DNA from 4 places in the Aurantivibrio plasticivorans genome. Region 3 is predicted to be linked to each of the others. Evidence: predicted binding sites of a transcription regulator. Region 3 holds the regulator's gene; each other region holds the start of a gene.

Evidence for each region. Region 3 encodes LexA, which represses DNA repair genes until DNA is damaged. Its sites were predicted from a motif close to ACTGTNTNTANANACAGT; they were not measured.
Region 1: ACZ5NB_RS02950 (error-prone DNA polymerase) is a predicted target of LexA. The motif match lies at 2,823-2,840, and genes of this name have one in related genera.
Region 2: ACZ5NB_RS14615 (exonuclease domain-containing protein) is a predicted target of LexA. The motif match lies at 2,754-2,771, and genes of this name have one in related genera.
Region 4: imuA (translesion DNA synthesis-associated protein ImuA) is a predicted target of LexA. The motif match lies at 3,966-3,983, and genes of this name have one in related genera.

What each region holds. Positions count from the first base shown of each region.
Region 1 covers NZ_AP036020.1:645,253-650,837, forward strand. Annotated here, with positions in the region: gene ACZ5NB_RS02950 (error-prone DNA polymerase) at 1-2,821, opposite strand, end outside; gene ACZ5NB_RS02955 (CHASE domain-containing sensor histidine kinase) at 2,954-4,861, shown strand; gene ACZ5NB_RS02960 (flavin-containing monooxygenase) at 4,862-5,585, opposite strand, start outside.
Region 2 covers NZ_AP036020.1:3,263,769-3,269,353, reverse strand. Annotated here, with positions in the region: gene ACZ5NB_RS14630 (FAD-binding oxidoreductase) at 1-1,165, opposite strand, end outside; gene ACZ5NB_RS14625 (oxygen-binding di-iron domain-containing protein) at 1,246-1,983, opposite strand; gene ACZ5NB_RS14620 (chemotaxis protein) at 2,020-2,631, opposite strand; gene ACZ5NB_RS14615 (exonuclease domain-containing protein) at 2,802-4,199, shown strand; gene ACZ5NB_RS14610 (zinc ribbon domain-containing protein YjdM) at 4,210-4,545, opposite strand; gene ACZ5NB_RS14605 (pyridoxamine 5'-phosphate oxidase family protein) at 4,913-5,563, opposite strand; gene ACZ5NB_RS14600 (CDP-alcohol phosphatidyltransferase family protein) at 5,535-5,585, opposite strand, start outside.
Region 3 covers NZ_AP036020.1:1,662,944-1,668,528, forward strand. Annotated here, with positions in the region: gene topA (type I DNA topoisomerase) at 1-1,088, shown strand, start outside; gene ACZ5NB_RS07390 (DUF6586 family protein) at 1,122-1,652, shown strand; gene ACZ5NB_RS07395 (hypothetical protein) at 1,958-2,422, shown strand; gene ACZ5NB_RS07400 (hypothetical protein) at 2,686-3,252, opposite strand; gene lexA (transcriptional repressor LexA) at 3,292-3,897, opposite strand; gene nagZ (beta-N-acetylhexosaminidase) at 4,199-5,254, shown strand; gene ACZ5NB_RS07415 (mechanosensitive ion channel family protein) at 5,323-5,585, shown strand, end outside.
Region 4 covers NZ_AP036020.1:652,401-657,985, reverse strand. Annotated here, with positions in the region: gene ACZ5NB_RS03000 (sterol desaturase family protein) at 1-1,109, shown strand, start outside; gene ACZ5NB_RS02995 (GNAT family N-acetyltransferase) at 1,263-1,688, opposite strand; gene ACZ5NB_RS02990 (GFA family protein) at 1,752-2,090, opposite strand; gene ACZ5NB_RS02985 (VOC family protein) at 2,219-2,602, opposite strand; gene ACZ5NB_RS02980 (hypothetical protein) at 2,730-3,101, opposite strand; gene ACZ5NB_RS02975 (protein tyrosine phosphatase family protein) at 3,152-3,592, opposite strand; gene imuA (translesion DNA synthesis-associated protein ImuA) at 4,007-4,768, shown strand; gene ACZ5NB_RS02965 (Y-family DNA polymerase) at 4,806-5,585, shown strand, end outside.

The sequences.
Region 1 (5,585 bases), 1.0 Mb from region 3:
GATAATCCATTACCGTAGTGGCGACTTTATCGGGGGGCGCCATCTGTCTAGGTGTATAGTGGCTATTGGTGTTTTCTAGTTCGCTTAGACCAAGCAGTGGCGTCGGAGAGGCAATGGACTGTGTGTCCCAATGGGTTTGATGGCGATGCCCTGTCACGTTTAACAGTGCATCAGCATTGACTAGGCTACTTAGTTCCTGTTGGTTCAATTGCGCGCGTAGGCGAATGTCATGGCCGCTAGTAAAGGCTTGCTTGCGTGCGCTGACAATACGTTCAGCCGCAGCACGATTAAAACCTTTAATAATACGCATTCCTAAGCGAATGGCTGGTTGTTGTTCGAGTACCGGGTTTTTACTGTGGTGGTATAAACAATGATCCCATTGGCTATGGCGCACATCCACGGGCAGGATTTTAATCTGATGGCGTTGCGCATCTTGTATGAGTTGCGATGGGGAGTAAAAACCCATCGGCAAGCTATTCAATAAACCGCAATAAAATGCGGCGGGATAATGACACTTTAACCAAGCGGAAATATAAACAAGCAATGCGAAACTAGCCGCATGTGATTCTGGGAATCCGTATTCACCAAACCCTTGCATTTGTCGAAACAGTCGTTCAGCAAATTCACGATCGTGCCCACGTGATAGCATGCCATTAATCACCTTATCGTGAAATTGTTGCAGGTGGCCGTTTTTCCCCCATGATGCCATCGCGCGACGTAATTGATCAGCTTCTCCTCCGCTAAAACCGGCGGCGACCATTGCAAGTTTAATAACCTGCTCCTGAAAAATAGGTACGCCAAGCGTACGCTCTAATACGGCTTTGACGTCATCATTTGGGTAAGTAACAGCTTCTTCGCCATTACGACGCTTTAGATACGGATGCACCATATCGCCCTGAATCGGGCCGGGGCGAACAATCGCAACTTGAATGACCAGGTCATAAAATGTTTTGGGTTTTAGGCGCGGTAACATGGCCATTTGCGCGCGGGACTCCACTTGAAAAACCCCGATGCTATCGCCCCGACATAACATGTTGTACGTTTTTGGATCTTCTTTGGGAATGTTGGCAATAGACAATGTATTTTCCGAATATTGGTTAATAAGTTCGATACTTTTTCTAATGGCGGTCAACATACCTAATGCTAAGACATCGATTTTTAACAAACCTAATGCTTCGATATCCGTTTTATCCCATTGCACGATAGTGCGATCCGGCATAGCCGCATTTTCAATTGGCACTAAGGTGCTAATAGGACTGTGTGTAATTAAAAAGCCACCCACATGCTGTGATAAATGTCGAGGGAAACCAATAATGTCTTTGACTAGCGATAAGAACTGTTGAGCTATGTGTTGATAATGTCCTGCTTTTTTTGCTCGATGTTTATTGTTGTTGGATGGTTCTTGAGAAGGTAATAAATTAGCTGAGCGAAAATGCTCGGCGAGTTGGTCAGCCTTGTTCCACCAAGCCATGCTTTTAGCCAATTTATCAATCAATGGATCATCAAACCCCAGGGCTTTACCGACATCACGAATAGCGCTACGAGAACGATAAGTAATGACGGTAGCGGCTAATGCAGCACGCTTACGCGTGTACTTTCGATAAATATATTGAATGACTTCTTCTCGTTGTTCGTGCTCAAAGTCGACATCAATATCGGGTGGCTCGTTGCGTTCTTTGGAAATGAAACGTTCAAATAATAGATCGCTTTGTGCCGGGTCAACTTCAGTAATAAAGAGGCAATAACATACCGCTGAGTTGGCTGCTGATCCTCGACCTTGACAGAGAATATGTTGGCTGCGGGCAAAACGAACTAAGTCGTACACCGTTAAAAAGTAGTGTTCATACCGCAGCTCGGCAATGGTAGCTAATTCTTTATCGAGTTGTTCTCGCACACTAGGGGGAATACCTTGAGGCCAGCGCTGTTGAGCACCGCTGAACGTGAGTTTGCGTAAATACACCGTGGCATCTTGCCCCTTGGGCACTAGCTCTTCGGGGTATTCATAGCGCAACTCATCCAGACTGAAATGACAGTGATTTGCGATATGCACACTTTCTTCTAATAAAGCGGCGGGATAAATCTGCTGGAGTTCTTCAATGGGGCGTAAATAGTTCTCGGCGTTAGCGAGTCGCTGTGTGCCTAAGTCTTGCACGGGAGTGTTAAGGCGTATAGCGGTTAGCACATCGTGTAAGGGCTTTCGCGACAGGTGATGCATTTGCGCGTTGTTGCAGGCCACCATAGGGATTTCGCATATGTCGGCCAGTTGTTGGCAGCTGTGATAGTGCGCTTGGTCGTCGCCTTGCGCATTGAGTGTCACACCAATCCAGAGCCGGTGTTTGAAAAAACTGGCCAGTGTTTGGCCGAGTATTTGTATCGATGTGGGGGCTAGGCCGGCCTTGGGCAACCAAATAGCGAGGCAGTGTTGGGTCCCGAACTGTAGATCAGATAGTGCTAGGTAGTAGTGCCCCTTGTCGCTGCGCCGACGAGCCCGGGATATGAGCCCGGATACTTCACTATACGCAGTGCGGTTGGGGCATAACAGAAGTAGATGGATATCGGGTGCCTGGCTGTTGGCCTCGTTGCTTGGGTTGCTATGTAGGTGCAGTTCGGTACCAATGATGAGCTGTAAGGGTAACCCACTTTGACTGACGGCTTTGGCCGCGGAGTGAGCCTTTACTACCCCAGCTAGCGAGCACTCGTCGGTAATTGCTAATGCGCGATAACCCAATTCAGCGGCGCGCCACACTAGCTCCTCTGGGTGGGAGGCGCTGCGTAAGAAGGTGAAGTTGCTGAGGCAGTGTAGTTCGGCAAATTGGCTCATAACTGTATTAATATACAGTTAAAATGCTGAGTGGAGAACCCCGTTGAATATAAATGTGTGCTGGTGTGTGGGTGCTATGCTTTTAAAGTGGCACTAGTTCAATAGCGATATAGGCTCACTCATCTGGACCCAATGAATACAGCAAAGCATTCAGATGCCAATATGTCCCCGCAGCGTGGTAGAGATCATGTTGCTTCAGAACAGAAGACGCTAATTGATCGAGCGTTTGGGCTTAACTGGCGGATCATCAGCTATCTACACAATCCATTATCGGGTTGGGTGGTGCTGTGCGCATCGCTGACCATTACGGTTGTTGCCTATTTAGTGGCGAGTAATTTGGCCGAGCAGAAGGCTTTGCAGCGTTTTGAATACAGGGCGAATGAAATTACGCTGGCCATTGAAGAGCGAATGAATGTCTACGAGCAAGCCTTACGCAGTGGTGTTGCTTTACTTCGTAGTCAGGAAAACACGTCACGTGATGATTGGCGTAATTTCGTCACCACGATTGATATCAATCGGCATTGGCCTGGCATTCAAGGGCTTGGGTTTTCCGTACCGGTTCAACCTGAGGAGCTAGAACCTTTCGTGGCGGGCGTGCGTGCGGAAGGTTTTCCCGAGTTTGCAGTGAACCCTCAGGGGACTCGTGACTACTATACGTCGATAATTTATCTCGAGCCTTTTGACTGGCGCAACCAACGCGCGTTTGGCTATGACATGTGGTCAAATGAAGTACGGCGTGAGGCGATGGCGCGTGCGGTAGAAACGGCTAATGCGTCAACGTCTGGAAAAATCACCTTAGTACAAGAAACTGATGAAAATGTACAAGCAGGTTTTTTGATGTACCTGCCCGTTTATCATGGTGGCAATATTCCAGCCACCGTTGAAGAACGTCAGGCCTTGATACGAGGTTGGGTGTATGCGCCGTTCCGTGTAGGAGATCTAATGCGCGGCATTATCGGTGCCGAAGATCCCAGTATTGAGTTTGCGATTTATGATGGCGATACAATCACGCCTACTGCGCTGCTGTTTCAAAGCAAAGCGGCACAGCCGTCTTCTCTCGAGCAAACAATAAAGCAAGTGGAGCTACAGGGCCGGCTATGGACAATTGTTTACAAAGATACGGCTAGTCTGGGAAATATAGACGCGTCTGATCAGCCAAAATTTATTCTTATTGCCGGTATTATTATTGATCTGTTCTTGTTTTATCTCATTGTTTCATTGTATTCGATCAATCGCCAAGCGAAAAAAATAGCGGAAGAAATGACAGCGGATTATCGCCTTGCGACTGAGCGAGCTGCTGAGGCAAATCTAGCGAAGAGCAACTTCTTGGCTAATATGTCTCATGAGTTACGTACGCCATTAAATTCTATTATCGGCTTCTCTCAGGTGCTAACGCGTAATGTCGCCGATCGGTTAAAAGTGCGTGAGCTAGAAGGGTTGCAAGCAATTCATCGCAACGGTAAACATTTGTTGGCTTTGATTAATGATATTTTAGATATATCAAAAGTGGAATCGGGTAAAACAGAGTTAACGTTAACCTCGTTTGATGTGGTGGCTCTGATAAACACTAACCTAAAGGATTGGCAGGCCTTAGTAGATGAAAAAAATAGTGAGGGTAGTGATATATCACTATCCGCTAATCTGCCAGAAAAAATTATCATTATGCGTAGCGATGAAACAAAGGTAATACAAATCATTAAAAATATTGTCTCGAATGCCATAAAGTATACTGATGCGGGGTCTGTTGTTTTATCTCTTGAGCAGAAAGGTGAAAATTCGGCTGATGAGCACGTCTGTTTTTGCGTTAAAGATACGGGTATTGGTTTGTCCGATGAAGACCAACAAAAACTATTTAAAAGCTACTTCAGAGCAAAAGAGGTTCAGGGTACCGATCGGGAAGGCACTGGCCTCGGATTGATGATTACCCAGCAGTTAGTTAACGCCCTGGGGGGTATTATTACCGTGCGTAGTCAGCTAGGTGAGGGTAGTGAATTTACCGTTATGTTACCCACGCTGCGCCGAACCGAAAAAAACGTTTAATTACTTAAACACCATCACCCCGTCGGGGATTTCTTCATTAAGCAGTACTTGTCGATCTGCTAGATAGTCCTGGTGTACCACCCAGGGTGGGCGATCCCCTTGTTTGGGTAATTTTGCTTCGGCGCGCTGTACATAGCCTGAGTTAAAGCTGAGCAATGGTTTTATCTGTAGGTCTTGAGGTGGTCGAGGTGGGCAGGCCATAGAATACCCGGTACGATCCAAGTGATTAATCATCCGACAGAAATACAAGGCGGCCAAATCGGCTTTTAATGTCCACGACGCCATGGTGTAACCAAATACCAACACGAAGTTAGGTACACCACTAAACATCACGCCTTTGTAACTGACAGTCTCGCCGAAATGTATGGGCTCATTGTTAACTCGTATATCAACATGACCACCTGTCACCAACTCTAATCCTGTTGCTTTAACAATGATGTCTGCCTCTAGCGTGTGTCCTGATTTTAAGGTAATGCCACTAGAGGAAAAGGATTCAATATCACCTGTAACGATACTCGCCGACCCATTGCGTAGCGCTGAGAAAAAGTCACCATCGGGTGCTAAGCAAATACGTTGGTCCCATGGCATATAGTCAGGCGTAAAGTGCTTGATGTCGATGCCTTCTGGAAGTTCTTTTCGGGTTAGCTTTAAAAGGAATTTCTTGGCTTTACCGGGGTTCTTTTGAATGCGTGAATTAAAAAAACGGCTAAGCCAGATATTTTTC
Region 2 (5,585 bases), 1.6 Mb from region 3:
CGTGCAAGTTACCATCACCAATATGGCCAAATAAGCTGATGGTTGCTTCTGGCCATTGATCCCGAATGCGTTGTTCTACTTGCTCACCAAAATATTGCATATCGCCAATGGCCATACTGACATCATAGGCATGCATACGTCCGATGGCGCGCGGAATCTCTGTGGCGCCATCGCGAATCGCCCAAAGCTGTTGCACTTCTTTATCGCTTTGAGAAATTACCGCGTCGCTGATGAGTTCATTTTCAAAAGCGGCTTCCATGGTTTGGTTAAATAATGTTTGGTCGGCTTCACCGGCGGTCCCCATGCTTTCGACCAGCACGCTGAAGGGCGTAGCTTGCTTAAAGGGTAAGATGACATGGGGTACATGTTGTTGGATTTGTTCGTAAGTGTTTTGCCAAAGCACTTCAAAAGCTGTCAGGTTGCCGCCTAAGTGTTGTTGCATGTGTACTAGCAATTTGCTGACATCTTCGAAATTGTTTAATTGACAAAAACTGACAACTTGAGAGTTAGGTTTCGGAAATAATTTTAATACCGCTTTGGTAATGATACCCAGCGTACCTTCACTACCAATAAACAATTGCTTTAGGTCGTAACCCGTGTTGTTTTTTCGCAGCTTATGCATTTCGTTAATGATGGTGCCATCAGCGAGTACCATTTCCATGCCTATCACTAAGTCTCGCATCATGCCGTAACGAATCACTCGGTTGCCTCCAGCATTGGTGGCGAGATTGCCGCCTATGCTGCAACTGCCGCGCGCACCGAGATCTAGAGGAAACAGCAAGCCTGCTTCGTCTGCTTTTTCCTGAACTATTTGCAGGGGCGTTCCCGCTTCAACGGTGATACTTGCGCTGTAAGGATCTACCTCAAGTATTGAATTCATTCTGTCCAAGCTGAGGGTGACTTCGCCTTCTAAGGGCGCTGCCGCAGATACCAAACCAGTCATTCCGCCTTGAGGGCTCACAGGTTGGTCGTTTTGATGGCACAGAGACAATATTTGAGAGACTTGCTCGGTGTTGGCTGGGCGAAGGTGTAACACGGGGCAAATTTTTCTAGCGCCCATTATGTCTTTGTAGTGTTTTTGATCGATGGCGTCGCCTTCGCGATAACCTTGTGGTCCAACGATTTGCTTGAGTTCTTCAAAGAATGGGGATGCTGTTGTGGTCATAACGTTTGCTAAACTGGCCAGTTGAAGCGGCCAAGTTTAGCACAGCGAGAGATTAAGAAAGGTTAGCCTAGAGGCGAAATTTACTTTGCGATAGCGGTTCCGACATCTAGGGTTTCGAACCAGTCGAGGAATCGTTTGATGTTATTCCCGGTAAATACTCGACCATGTTGCGGTGCCATGATGTCGATGTCTAGTTGCCTGACGCGGTTAATCCAGTCCTGCTTGGCGCGGTTGGAGGGCATCCAGCGTTCATGGAAGCCTTTCATTTTGGGTATGTGCTCGTCAAAATCGGTCACCTCAAATGGCGCGCCAGCGGGTTCTAATGCTGCACCAATATCACCGCTCATTAATATTTTCGCCTGCGGGTCGTAGACGTGAAAGTTACCCGAAGCGTGTAGGTAGTGAGCAGGGATAAATTTTAGCGTTACGCCGTCGAGTTCCAAGGAATCACCGCCATCGGGAATGGAGACGTATTCAATAGTATCCATTCCAAAATGACGAATAAAACCCTCCCATAGCCATGGTGCGTGGAGTTTCGCGTGTTCAAGTGCTTTGTCCCAGAGTCCCAGAGAGGAAATGATATCTGGGTCTTGGTGTGAGGCGAATAGGTGGGTAATTTGCTCGACCGGCACTTGTTTTACCACGCTAGCCAGCATGGCTGAGAAAAGCTCGACGCCACCTGGGTCCATCAACAGTGCGTTATTTGCGGTGCGCACCATATACTGGTTGGTATCGATAATTTTGTCGGGTTTGTCTGGATCTCGACCAAACATAAACCACTGATGACGACCGTTGTTGAAAATCTCGCGTGTTAGCATAATCGATCCGTGATGTTGGTAGTGTTAAAGCGATTGCTATGACAATCCTGCAAACAGTTGTTGTGAATGACGGACGTGGTTCTGTATTTTTCCAGCGGCGTCGCCGACGTTAGAGGCAATAACAGACAGCGGCTGCTCAAATTGTTTCCCAGACTGTGAGGCTTCAACTCGCGACATTGTTGATAGCACGGCGGCTGTCCGGAGCTCTCTGGAGAGTTCCTCTAAATCACTGTGAAGGCCCTGAACTTGCTGCTCAAATGCGCCTTTTAGCTCTACGTGTTCGGCTTCAATCTTAGAATAGGCTGGCGCTAGGCTGGTTAAAAATTCAGCATCTTCCGCTAACGTGTAGGCTCGCTTGAAGCTATCGAGGGTCGCCTCGACTCTAGCTGACTCAGAGGCCATGCGGCTAATGACAATTGCCCGGCCATTAATTTGCTGGGACGCTTCCACCGTTTTACTGGCTAAGTCGTCAATGAACTCTGTAATGGCTCGAAACCCCGCTGCGCCTTGTCCTGCTCGTAGGGCAAGTGCGCGGGCATTGCTCGCTGTGAGCGCGATTTGACGCGCTACCAACATGGCTTTATGGAGTTCTGATGCGACGATTGCTGCAACCACAAAATGGGTGCGATGCTGACTACCCGAGCTCATGAATGTCTCTTTCCTGTTGTCATTACCCTAGGCGACCTCGGCTGAAGCGGAGAGGGTGACTCGTGTTCTCTTAAGTTATAGCACATTCCACCGATAGCGCCGTCTCTTGACGGGTAGATTTATCTGGGTAAATATACAGTTGTTTTTATCGTGTTAGGGGCACCTGAATCATGCTATTCCCCCAGGGACATTTCGTTTTTCTCGATTTGGAGACTACCGGTGGTAAGGCTAGCCAAGATCGCATCACAGAGGTGGGGCTTATCGAGGTGCTTGATGGTGAGGTGGTAGATCAATATCAAAGTCTAGTGAATCCGGGTGTCCCTATTTCTTCCTTCATTACATCACTGACGGGTATTGACGACCAGCTTGTAGCCGATGCACCTGCGTTCTCGGATATTGCAGAAGACCTGCTGAGTCATCTACACGGGAGAACACTGGTGGCGCATAACGCCAGGTTTGATCATGGTTTTTTGAAGAATGAATTCAAACGATTAGGTTATGACTATCGCACCAAGGTGATGTGCACGGTTAAGCTTTCTCGCCTCGTGACCCCCGATCTCAACAAGCACAGTCTTGATAATCTCATTCATGTTCACGGCTTACATGTCGATGCTCGCCACCGAGCGATGGGTGATGCTGATTTGTTGGTGCAACTGGTTGCGCGCTGGTCTCGTTTACTGGGGGTTGAGGCAGTGCAGACCGCTATCCAGCAATTAACTCGCCGTTCTAGCATGCCGCCAAACCTCCCGCTTGACGAAGTGGATAAGTTACCGAATTGCCCGGGAGTCTATAAATTTTATGATAACCGTGATGCACTGCTCTACGTGGGAAAATCGGTGAGCATACGTGACCGAGTTAAATCACATTTTAGCGCTGACCATGCCAGTGACAAAGAAATGGAATTGTCACGTCAAGTGGTGAGAATTGAATACGTAGAGACTGCCGGTGATTTAGGCGCGCAATTACTAGAGGCAAATTTAATTAAAACACAATCACCAATTTATAACCGTCAGTTGCGTCGGAATAAAAAACTTTGGTATATGCTGCTAGAGCAAGACGGCAACGGTTATCTCCGAGTTGCGATTAAAAGCGGCGACTCTCTTCCTCTGGAATCTCTAGATAAAACAGTTGGGCTGTTTCGCTCTAAGAAAATGACAGAACAAACGCTTCGTAAAGTCGCGGAAGACAATAGTCTCTGTCATCGCCTCACAGGACTGGAAAAATCAAGAAAAGGGGCGTGTTTTGCGCACCAGCTTAAACGCTGCCATGGCGCCTGTGTTGGAAAAGAAGAAGCCGCTGATTACAACCAACGACTTTTGTCAGGTTTGGACGATTGGCGGGTTAAAGTCTGGCCTTATGCGGGGCCTGTGGTGATAAAAGAGATGTCAGCGCAGCTGACAAATTTCCATCTCATTGATCAATGGTGCTATCTTGGTTCTGCTGAATCTATTGAGTCATTGCCTGATCAAAAATCCACAACCCCTTTCGAATACGACCTCTATAAAATTGTGCTGAAGTTTTTTGACAAGGCCGATAAAAATCCAAACTATCAGCTTATTATGCTTTAGATAAAGTTGATCAGTTTACCTTTTTAACAAACTCAGATTTCAATTTCATGGCTCCGATGCCATCGATTTTGCAGTCAATGTCGTGGTCTCCATCGACTAGCCGAATGTTTTTTACTTTGGTGCCTACTTTGACGACAGACGATGAACCTTTGACCTTCAAATCTTTAATAACGGTCACGGTATCGCCGTCCTGAAGCGGGTTGCCATTGGCATCGAAAATTGTGTTGTCGTCTTCTAGTGATTCGGCTTCTGACCATTCGTGGGCACATTCGGGGCAAATTAATAATGTGCCGTCTGAGTAGGTAAACTCAGAATTACACTTAGGGCAGTTGGGAAAGTCGCTCATAATAAATCACTTATGGTTAGTAATGGATGGGAGGGGTTATCGATTTCCCCATATTTTACAGACAGCCCGGTCATTGCCGAGTAAGCCAACTACGGTGCACACTAGACCCGCGCCTGAGAAAACAATGAGAGGTAATAAGTAACCTATATCGCCTGCTTTGATTGCGCTAGGTGCGAGAAACAAACTTAACCCTAAAAATAGAATGCCAACAACGATGAGTACTTTTCTGTTTAAGGGCTTGTAAGAATACGGGTCGGTACCCGATTCAAACGGCGAAAGGATAGGGAAGAATAATTTTCTGAAAAATGATTTCATAATAGTGTTCGCAATAGTCGGAAGTATATTGATTGCTTTTTTAGGAGTTTAGTTATCGCTTTGCAGTTGGCAAAACATCGCTGAAAACCGCTTCACTTTTCCAGTCTGGCTCGGGAGTTTTTTGACCCGATTGCGGTACGTACTGATTAGTGCCAATTTTTTTATGTGGGTGAATGTAGCGGCCGCAATTGACAAATATATTCGTGATTTCTATCTGGACAATGTACTCGGATTCTGGGTATTCGTCACGCAGAGGGTTCTCAATCTGTACGCTAGCTTCACCGTGAACTCGTAGTCTATTCGGCGAGCTAAAATCAATAAACAGGAGGCCAATCTTGGTTGAGTCGATAATGTTGCCGGCAGTCAAAAACATGCCATTCCCATCGTAACCAGGAAACGCCAATTGTCGCTCGTTAAGCACTTTTACAAACCCTGGGTTGCCTCCTTTGTATGACACCGTGGGCTGTCCAGCCTCATCAACCGTGCTGACGAAAACCATGTCCTGCGAACTAATAAACGCTTGTTCCGCTTCAGTGAGCTGATCGTGAACAATGATTTTGTTGAGGCGGTCTGCAAGCTTTTCAGACGCAAAGGTTTGTTGTAGATGTCGGTGGCCGTTTTTATAAAAATCTTTCACAATAGCTATGCTGTGGTTGTTGGTTGCATCAATTAAGTTAGTTGTCGGGTGTGTTTGCCGAAGCATGGGTCATGGCTTTCCCGCCCCA
Region 3 (5,585 bases):
GCTTTCAAGAGCTTATGGATTACAGCTTTACCGCGAAGATGGAAGAACTGTTAGACGAAGTCGCGGAAGGTGATAAAGACTGGCGCTCCGTACTTGATGATTTCTATGCGGATTTTACGACTCAGCTGGAAAAGGCACAGAGCCCTGATGATGGCATGCGACGAAACTCACCGACTGAAACGGATATTGAGTGCCAGCAGTGCGGACGTCCGATGCAGATTCGTACCGGCAGTACAGGGGTATTTTTAGGCTGTTCGGGTTATAACTTACCGCCTAAAGAGCGTTGCAAAAGTACCATGAACTTGGTCTCTGGCGACGAAGCGGTGAATGTTGATGAAGATGAAGAGGCTGAATCAAAGCAACTCCGTGAACGCCGACGCTGCAAATTATGCAACACCGCAATGGACAGCTACCTATTAGATGAGCAACGAAAACTACATATTTGCGGTAACAATCCAGATTGTAGTGGATACGAAATCGAAAAAGGCTCATTTAAACTTAAAGGTTACGAGGGGCCTACCCTAGAGTGCGACAAATGCGGTAGTGAAATGCAGCTTAAAACAGGGCGCTTTGGTAAATACTTTGGCTGTACAAGCGATGACTGTAAAAATACCCGCAAGCTATTGAGAAATGGCGAAGCGGCACCGCCCAAAATGGATCCGGTGGCGATGCCAGAGCTTGCCTGTGAAAAGGTTGATGATACTTACGTGCTGCGTGACGGGGCTTCAGGTTTATTCTTGGCTGCAAGTCAATTTCCGAAAAACCGCGAAACTCGTGCACCACTGGTCGACGAAATTTTGCCTCACAAAGATGAAATCGATCCAAAATATAGCTTTTTATTCAGTGCGCCTACCGAAGACCCAGATGGGGTAAAAACGGTTATTCGCTACAGTAGGAAGACCAAGGAGCAGTACGTACAGTCGGAAGTTGAAGGAAAGGCAACGGGCTGGAAGGCGTTCTACGAGGGCGGCAAATGGGTTGCACAGGGCACTACTGCCAAAACGAAGGCCAAGGCGAAGCCAAAAGCAAAGACCGCAGTAAAGAAAAAAGTAGCACCTAAGAAAAAAGCCAGTGCGAAAAAGAAATAGCCAGGGTACTGAGTTCGAGTTTTAGGGGTTTAAATGATATCAACACTGGTTAACCAACGGCTGGCTTTTGTCCGTGTGCAGCTGAGAACAGCTGAACCAACACCGGACCCTGATATCGAACAGCGTTTACGTCAACATGCGGCACTTGATGCGGCGATATTGCAGCTCCACAAAGCCATCGTATTTTTCTTGGCTGAGCTGAGTGGAGAGTCTAAGCCTGAAAAGTTGCTTGCGTTACCCGAAAACATTGGCAGTGTTATCGCGTATTTCTGTGTTGCACATCCTCATAGCAAAGAGTTGCAAGAATGGCAGAAGCTCTCGTCACAAACAGATTCCTGGTTGAGCCTCTTGATATCGCTCGAGCGTGATCCTCAACGCCTTGGTAGCTTTCTTAATGGCAATGCTCTCTCTCAACCAGTGCAGACATCTGCGACACCTAGTTTAATTGCCTCAACCTCGCTTGATACGCGAAACAATACCGATGGGCTTTCGATGGTCAAAGGCTTGTTGAGCGAAGCCCAGTCTTTGATCGACGCTCAACGCATACATTGCGCAGAAGAATAAGTTCTAACCAAGCACTACCCGGTTGTTAAAGCCTTATCTGTCACATTTCTCTGACTATTTCAAAACAGCACTCCATGCGCGCGTTAATTGGATGGTAGAATTTGTCTACCCGCTGGGGCCGTGAGTAGGCTGACCTGTCGCTTTTGAAGTTTAATCACGACCTTTGATCGACGTTATTCAGTATGCTGTGACTGTTTGGGGGCTTTAGTTGTCGCGTTCGAGTTTTTAACACCGCGAAGGAATAATAGAAACGGGTTAGATGTTTACACCAGAGGTAAGCACAGCTGTACCATTTGGAGAAAAAAATGACTAAAACATACGAAATCGTAGAACTTCCTAACGGGGATGTTGCGCTGCAGCGAGAGGGCGAAAATGATGCGCAAACACTGGTTACAATACGATTTTCAACAGAACTAGTACGCTTCCTTGAGGGGGATAAGTTCTCTATTGCGAAAGTGATGATGGAGGCAGGCCTAGAGAGAGTGGCTGAGGTTGCCAATCACTATGCGGCGATCACCAGTGATGGGGCAAAACAGGTCGAGTTGGGAATTGAATCTACAAGCGAAGAGAATGAACAGCAGACGTCTTTGTCGGATGCTAAAGAATCGCTTGGAACATCGACTGAACCAGAAGTTACTCCGCAGAAGGGTGCGGATCAGACTCAAATTAAGGGCCTCAAGCGCAGTAATAGTTTGGAGAACGACAACGATAATAGCGAGAGTGGTACTGACATGAATTCACTCGCCATGGAGTCACATTTGGTTCATTAACTTATATCTCACGATGAGTGTTGATAGATCATCACTCATAAAAGATGTGGATGCTGTCGAGACTCTAATCAACGTAGAGTTGTACGCGAATGGCTTAAAAGGTAATTTCCTTAGGATTACGTTCCACATAACCCGCTCTAGTTTTCCACTTGTCTTACACCGCTTGTGAATTTTCAGGCTGTAAGGCAACGTACTTACCCTTGAAGCCCGTCAGCAACATTTCCTTGGAAAAGTTTCTATAGAGCGATATTGGATTACTGATACTATGCTGCAGCGTTTTGTATTTCGGGACTGAAATAATCAACCTGCTGCGATGGTATAGAAATAAGCTGGTTAATGAGTAAGGCTCGCGAGCTTCCTTTCTGCGCGGCCTGTTCGAGATGGTTTTTTTCTTGAGATGTGAGATTAGTCAGAGCAGCAATCACTGTCATACTATTGCCCAGCGCCAATGCCTCCCAAGCGGACCAAAGTGCATCATCATTACAATCGACACGAATGATGCGGAGATGTTTACTATTCAGTGTTTGCGAAGCAAGCCAGCGCGCGGTCAAAGAATCCACGATAACCGTTACCCATCGAGATTGATCGAGATCATCGTCTGCAGTAGTTAATGCGCTTGTTATAGAACTCAAGAGACAGTGTCTATAAACACTCAGTGACAGTGATTGTTGCTGAGTGTTGAGTCGGGGAAGCTCTATAGAGAGCGATGTCACGGCGTGAGCTGTCGCATGGGGAGACAGCTGCCCCTGTGAGTTAGAAGCATGATAAGCTGCGCTAGCCAGATCCTCTGGAAATGATGCTGTTGTTTCAGAAAGCTGCTGTGGGAACATAACGACGTTACCTCTGATCTACCTTGCTTTTCAGCGAAACTATTCGCCGCGACGAATAATCCCGACGCTTAAACCTTCGATTTCGAAATCGTCATCTTTCAGATTGACCTCGATCACATCAAAATCAGCGTTCTCTGGCACAAGCTCAACTTGTTGCTTATTTCTCTCTCGACGAAAACGCTTCACAGTGACTTCTTCGCCAATACGAGCGACAACAATCTGTCCGTTGCGAGCCTGATTGGTTTTGTGAACGGCGAGCAAGTCACCATCAAGTATCCCAGCATCTTTCATGCTGTAGCCTTTTACTCGTAACATGTAGTCAGCTTGGGGAGAGAAAAAAGAAGGCGAAATATCACAATAGTCTTCAATATTTTCCTCTGCCAAAATGGGGTTGCCTGCCGCGACCCTGCCGACGACAGGAATTCCTGATTCGCTTTCGGGTAACCGAATGCCACGAGATGCACCTGGAACCATCTCGATAGCACCTTTGCGTGCAAGTGCGCGTAAATGTTCTTCAGCGGCGTTGGCAGACCTAAAACCAAGTTCCTCTGCAATTTCTGCACGAGTAGGGGGGTAGCCTGTTTCTTCAATATAATCACGGATTAACTGCAGAACTTCTTCCTGGCGTTCGGTAAGTTTAATCATGCTATGTCCTCGTGCTGGATTGCATTTACGGTGTCAACGCAATCCGTCTGTGCCGTCAATGGTATGTAAACTGTATGTGTTTATCCTATACAGTCTGTTGGTATATACAGTACATGGCATTATATACAGTGTTAATGCCAGTGCAAGTGTTTTATTTTTGCGCGATTTCTCTGTTGCTGTAGGCGGCTCTTCGTTAAATCCGTCATTTCTGATAGCCAGCGCGCTGTAACTTGTGAGGAGGTTGGTATATGGTTACGACCTCTAAATATACCCAGCAAGTTGCTCACGAGGACAATCAACCATGGCAGTAAGCTTAGCCGGAACCCCTTTAAAGCTCGGCCCAGTAATGGTCGACCTGATCGGAACCGAAATAACGGAAGATGACAGAGCCTTGTTGTTAAACCCATTGGTTGGTGGAGTGATCTTCTTTGCGCGCAATATCGAATCTAGAGAGCAAATTTTCGCTCTGGTCTCTGCCGTGCGTGATATTCGACCAGAACTTTTGCTTGCGGTTGACCAAGAGGGAGGACGAGTACAGCGCTTGCGTGACGGCTATACACGATTGCCACCCATGCAGGCATTTCTTCCTCTATATCGAACCAATCAGGAACACACATTAGGCTTAGTGAAGGATTGTGGTTGGCTAATGGCTAGTGAAGTGTTGGCGACAGGAATGGATTTTAGTTTTGCCCCAGTGCTGGATGTTGATGATGCTTATTGTAGTGTCATAGCCGATCGCTCTTTCTCAAATAAGCCGGAAGAGGTGGTAGAGCTCGCTAGTGCGTTTCTGGCAGGAATGCATGAAGCCGGTATGGCAACCACTGGCAAGCATTTCCCAGGACATGGCAGTGTGGTGGGGGATAGTCATCTTGAGTTGCCTGTCGATGATCGACCGATGGATGATATCAAAGCACGAGACCTGGTGCCGTTTATGCGTTTGCAACATGAACTCGATGCGGTCATGCCCGCTCATATTGTGTTCTCCGACGTTGACCCCATGCCAGTAGGGTTTTCTTCAAAATGGCTGCAGGAGTTTTTGCGAGGTGATTTGGCTTACCAAGGGGTCATCTTTTCAGATGATTTAGATATGGCAGGTGCCCGCTCCGCAGGTAGTTTCACCGATCGCGCACGGCAAGCGCTTGCGGCAGGCTGCGACATGGTGTTGGTGTGTAACAATCGTGACGGTGCAAATGAAGTTGTAGCGGGGCTTGAAGGTCAGGCGTTGGAGCCGAGCCCCCGTTTGGCCTCTATGAAAGCTCGACAAGAGGTCTCCTGGGCAGAACTGTTAGCGTCCACACGTTGGCAACACGTCCGTGAATCATTGGCTGAATTAACACAACAAAAAGAAATTATTTAAACCTACACTCGGCCAGGTGTATCGACAATATCTCATTAAAGCGTTAAACGAATAGTAGGAAAGGCAGGATGTTAGAAGAGTGGCTAAAGCAGTGGATTCCAGAGGCGTATCTCTGGGTAATGAAAGATTTTCTGGTGGTGTTTACCACGTTGATTGTCGCGTACATTGCCAAGGTTGTTTTAGATCGGATTGAGGCGCGAACCCAGCAGACCAAGACCTTGTGGGATGATGCACTGATTAGCTCTGTGAAGCGGCCGCTAAAATGGTTTATTTGGCTTGTAGGGTTGTCTGTTGCTATCGAGTTTGCAATAAAGGAAACGTCTCCAGAGTT
Region 4 (5,585 bases), 1.0 Mb from region 3:
TAGCCGACAATTTCAGCATCATGCAGCAAGACATCAATTCGCCTTGGGCCTGGATTGGCGGATTCATTCTCGCGGACTTTTGTCATTACTGGTTTCACCGCACATCACACCAAAATAATTTCTTGTGGGGCATTCACCAAGGTCACCACACTAGCGAAGACTTCAATTTCAGCACCGCCGTACGCAAAGGTATTTTTCAACAGTGGGTTGACTGGCCGTTCTTTATACCGATGGCGATTCTGGGCTTCCCCTTTTTCACCATGTTTTTACCACTGAAAGGTCTGCAGTTTGCCTACCAGTTTTGGCTCCACAACAAGTTCATCCCCAAGTTACCATGGATTGATTGGTTGCTGGTCACCCCCTCTGTGCATCGTGCGCATCATGGACAAAACCCACAATACATTGATAAAAATCATGCTGGCGTTTTCATTATTTGGGATAAGTTATTTGGCACCTATGCCGAAGAAGGTGAAGAAGTCGTCTACGGCACCACGGAATCTGTCGATAGCTTCAACCCTATCGGCATCCAGTTTGTGTGGTACAAAAACCTATGGAATGACTTTAAAAACACCAAGCGCTGGCGCGACAAACTCGCTATTTTCTACAAAGAAACGGGATGGCGACCCGCAGACGTTGCTGACCAACCCCGCGCCAACCACATTGAAGATATTAAAACTTACAACCGTTTTGACATTCCCGTGCCTGGCACACTTAAAGCCTATGTATTTATTCAAGTCATTTTTCTTTTCATGGTGTTTGGTGCATCTGGCGGCAACAACCCCAACCAGGGCGCGCAGTTTGCGGAAGCTAGCCTGTTTTCTTTTAGCGACCCGCTGCAAGTGTTCGGCCTCGTCTATATCTTATTGACTTGCTTCAGTTTGGGCGCACTGATTAATCGGACACGTTACTCTCGAATATTGGAGTTCGTACGCCTCGGCACCCTATTCGCATTCGGGCTATTCGCCGAAACGACCACTTATTTCGGTACACCCACTATGGTACATGCTGGGTTATTGATGATAATTCTTTCTACAGTTGCTTTTTCGGCTATCGCGCTAGGACAGAAGCAAGCGTGGCAAATGTCGATTTCAAACCCTGCAATGCAATAAGCAAATAAAAACCCAGGAAAGCCTGGGTTTTTATTTAATAGCATGACGATAAACCCCTCTCGAAAGAACGTACCTATCAGCCGACTACAACATAAATAGTCACTGCGCTTCAACGTACAAGCTTTCACGCCTCAGGGGCTCTCCAACTCCATATTATTCAGATGCGGTATAGGCACGTTTTTGAGCCTCAGACCGAGGCCATATAAAAGTCGATGTTTGTTTTAGCCACCCGAGTTTTTCATAGAAACCACTTTTACCTGGAGCAGCAGTCAACATGGTAGTGATATAGGATTCAAGGTCGGTTTCCAGCTCTTTTAACAGACAAGTACCAATACCCATACCTTGATATTCCGGGAGAACAACCAAGTCAACAATCCAACCGTAAAATGCGCCGTCATCAACCGTTCTGCCAAAACCAATAAGCTTTTCACCATCAAACGCAAAACGAACAGATGCGCTTTGTCGAAATGCGCTCTCTAGAGCGTCCGCTGGCCGAACACCCCAATCAACCACCTCGAAGATTTTCGCAACTTCGCCCCAATTGACAACATCACAATGTTTAAAATACGTTATTTTCATAATGAATAATCATATTGGCTACTACAACGACCGAAAACCAATCTAGTTTTCTCCGCTATATTCTTAGAAGTTATCTGCACCGTTGAAATACCTTACCGGTACATGCTCAACACGTTGACGCGCCATACCGAAATTGACGGCAACGATCGGATCCGAGCGTCCTGCTTTTGTCTCATAATGAGTAACACAACCACATTGAGCACAACGTATAAAATCGATTTCTTTATCACCCCAGCAATAAGCACTGACACCGGCTGCACCTATTTCAATCTTCGCCTCAGCAGGTTTGACATATCCCCACAAACTCATGTATCGACTGCAAATAGAACAGTTACATTGAGTCACCTGACTGGGCTCATCAACATTAATGATGACGTTTTTACAGTGGCAAGTTAACTCCATTGACAGTCTCCGCTTTACCCTGAGCCTTTGGTTACCCTGTTGAGGAATAACAGCATCTCGTGCGTTTTTCTAGCATGCAAGTGTTTGACACTGGGCTATTTTGTTATTTTTCAATGTGACACAACGCCTCAACCTGTAGGAGGTTGCCATAATTCCACTTTATTGCCTTCCGGATCGATAACCCAGGCAAACTTTCCATACTCCGAGTCATCAATTTTATCCAGCACGTGACAGCCTTCCTCTTTAAGTACTGTAATCAATGATAACAAGTCATCTACTCGGTAGTTGATCATAAACGAGGCATTACCCGGCGCAAATGGAGCGTCTTGCTCCGAACTAACAGACCATATAGTTGTACCGCCAGTAGAATTGCCACTGGAGTCTGTTGACTCAAACGCAGTGCCACCCCACTCTTGGACGTCGATGCCGAGGTGACGCTTATACCAAGCGCGCAATGTAGAGGCATCTTTTGCCTGAAAAAATACACCGCCAATTCCGGTAACTCGTTTCATAGGAATGCCTAATCATGTTGATGATCGTTAATTAACTTAATGTATCTAACCTCTGATTTGTAAGCGTTTAATGATTTTTCAAGATCATTGTTCGCTCAGGGCTACAATCTTTATTTTCTAGGAAGTATTACCTTCCATTCCAAAGCTTATAGCGTGAGCCATCATCCAATATCACCTCTCTAGCCATAGCACGTGCATCGTCTTTACCCGATATTCTCCCCGCGATACGAATTTTCTCGCCAACCTGAAACATTTCTTTTCTTACACCAAGCTGGTACAAATTCGATATTGTATCGGCAATGAAATTAACCTTAACGCCTTCTTTCGTTTGAATAACCAGCTCAACATGAGGATTTTTCCAGCTCACACTGGTCAGAGTGCCATCAAATTCCGTTGTTAAAAATAGAAATTCTGAAGTGGCGTGATGCCCATGTATCGACAATGTCGTGAGACAACATAACACTGCGGTTAATAGTTTTATTCGTCGAGTCTTTTGCATTTGGACAGGTTTCTCCCTAATACCTGCAGAAACGGTTTTTCTAGTATTTATTACAACTGTTCTTGAGCATGACTGATGAACTCTCTCCAAACGCTGTCCATCTTTGGCAACCACTGCTCCAAAACTGGAGTTTTGGCTTGGGCAGCTGAGAACCCCTTGCTTTGCAGATATCGAAATAGAAACGCTGAAACACGTGCATTAACAATGCAATGTACCCACACTTTTTTGCTTCCGAGTGCGTCCATGAAACCCGCAAATGTTTCGAAGTGATCTTTATTAGGCGAATCGAATGGGACTGGAATATGAATATAACTCATACCAAGCGATGTCACTATGCTCCCTTCTGCGGCGATAGAGTTCTCGTGGTCTGGCATTACCAAGTTAATAATAACTTCATAACCATCCCTAGCAATTTCGTCGAATTGAGCTTCTGTCGGCTGACCTGAAGATGCAATGCTTTCCGTCACTTGGTAATAATTGAGTATGCTCATAGTGTTCACAGATACGTAAAGTTATGACGCTTATTATATCCATCAACAGATAAAATCTACTTACTACTATATACACCGGTATAACTTCCTGATGTAGACAGTTACAACCTGCCGCCCCCTTTTGAGGGCACGCAAATTCAGCACCAACGCATTAACTCATCAACAGATAGGTTTTTTAGTTTATACGGCCCAAAATAACCAGATGCGCCGGATATATCTAGCAATTTTTGCTTACGCTGGATGCAATCAATGAAATACTTCATCACTGACGCAGAGTTCAATGTATAAGTGTTTGATTTTTCGATAGAAAATAGCTCTTCGCTTTGACATAGCACATCAGACAAAGCCCGCGCACTTGCACAACCATAAAAGTACTGTATATTTATACAATATACTTATTTTGATGGCATGCTGATGAATTCTGAATTAGAACAGCTACTACAACTACCTAATGTCTGGCAGGCTTCGCGCTTAAAGCGGCGCACCACAGTCTTGAGTACCGGTTATACGCCACTCGATAAGGCATTACACGATGGTGGCTGGCCCGATAGCGCGACCACCGAATTGCTGTTACCTCATGTTGGTATTGGTGAACTACGCCTACTCATACCGGCACTACGCAAAGTACAACAACAGCGGCCTTGGGTGGCCTTCATTTCGCCTCCGTATCTGCCTTTTGCCTCCGCTGTTCGATTGCTAGGGCTTAATCCACAAGGGGTATTATTAATTACACCCCGTGATGAACGCGAGCAGCTTTGGAGTGCTGAGCAGGTGTTGCAATCTGGGTGCTGCAGTGCAGTCATCAACTGGGCCGTCACTACGCAACTTGATAGTCGGCAATTACGACGCTTACAACAAGCCGCTCACCGCGGCCAATGCTGGCACACATTGGTACGGCACCGCAGCCAAGCAAAGCAGCCCTCTCCTTCGGCGCTACGCTTAAGCCTTCAAAGCGAACCCCAAGGGCTCTTGCAGCTTAACATTTTGAAGCAGCGAGGCGGCTGGAGCGGGCAACAAGTTAAGCTAGCGCTGACACCTGATTTAACAAAATTACAAACACTCTCGACCTTTCAACTGCCATTACCCCTTGTTCAACTGCAACACAATACCGCCGCTGTGAGCGACACCTCAAGCTCAATCAAGAGCAACAACGTAATACCGATATCAACTCCGTAACGCGCAGCCTTTAGTCTATTAATGTTTCTTTATTGGTATGAAAAAGTCACAACAACGCGATCAATTATGGTTGTGCCTCCATCTTCCGCAGCTTCCTTTGGATCAACTGTCGAGGCAATTGGGAGCGCGGAAGGCGCAGGCACCGTTAGCGATTGTAGAGAAGCAGCGGCTGGTGTTCGTGAATACCGCAGCGCAAGCCAAAGGATTACGTATCGATATGCGACTCGCTACGGCCTACGCCTTAGAGCCAGACCTACAGGTGATGGAACGCAACGATGAACACGAGCAAAAAGCGCTGGAGAAGCTTACCGAGTGGGCTTATCAATTCACCCCCACTGTCAACAACAAGCCGTTTAGTTTGCTGCTAGAAGTCAGTGGCTGTTTGCGCTTATTTAGAGGAGTAAGTCGTTTAAGAGGGCAAATCCAACGCGGCTTGCAAAGCAAAGGCTTTCATTGCGTTGAAGGCTTAGCGCACACCCAAGAAGCGGCTTGGTTATTTGCCCGTTTTCGCACAGATAACCCTGAACAAGTGTTATCTGATTCCCCTCTCAACGAGTTTGTTGCCCCTCCCGCCACGCACTGGAAGACAATGCTCGAACAAATGCCAATAGCCTATCTTGACGGGGCAGAAAAACAGCAGCAACAATTAATCAACGCTGGTTTAACAACACTCAAGGACCTATTTTTATTACCTTCAACTGAATTAGGGAGCCGTTACGGCAAACCGCTGATAGAGCAACTCGCTTCACTGGCGGGAAATTTATATGATAAGCAATACACCGCGAGGCCCGTGCAGGATTTTATTCCTTCATTAGTC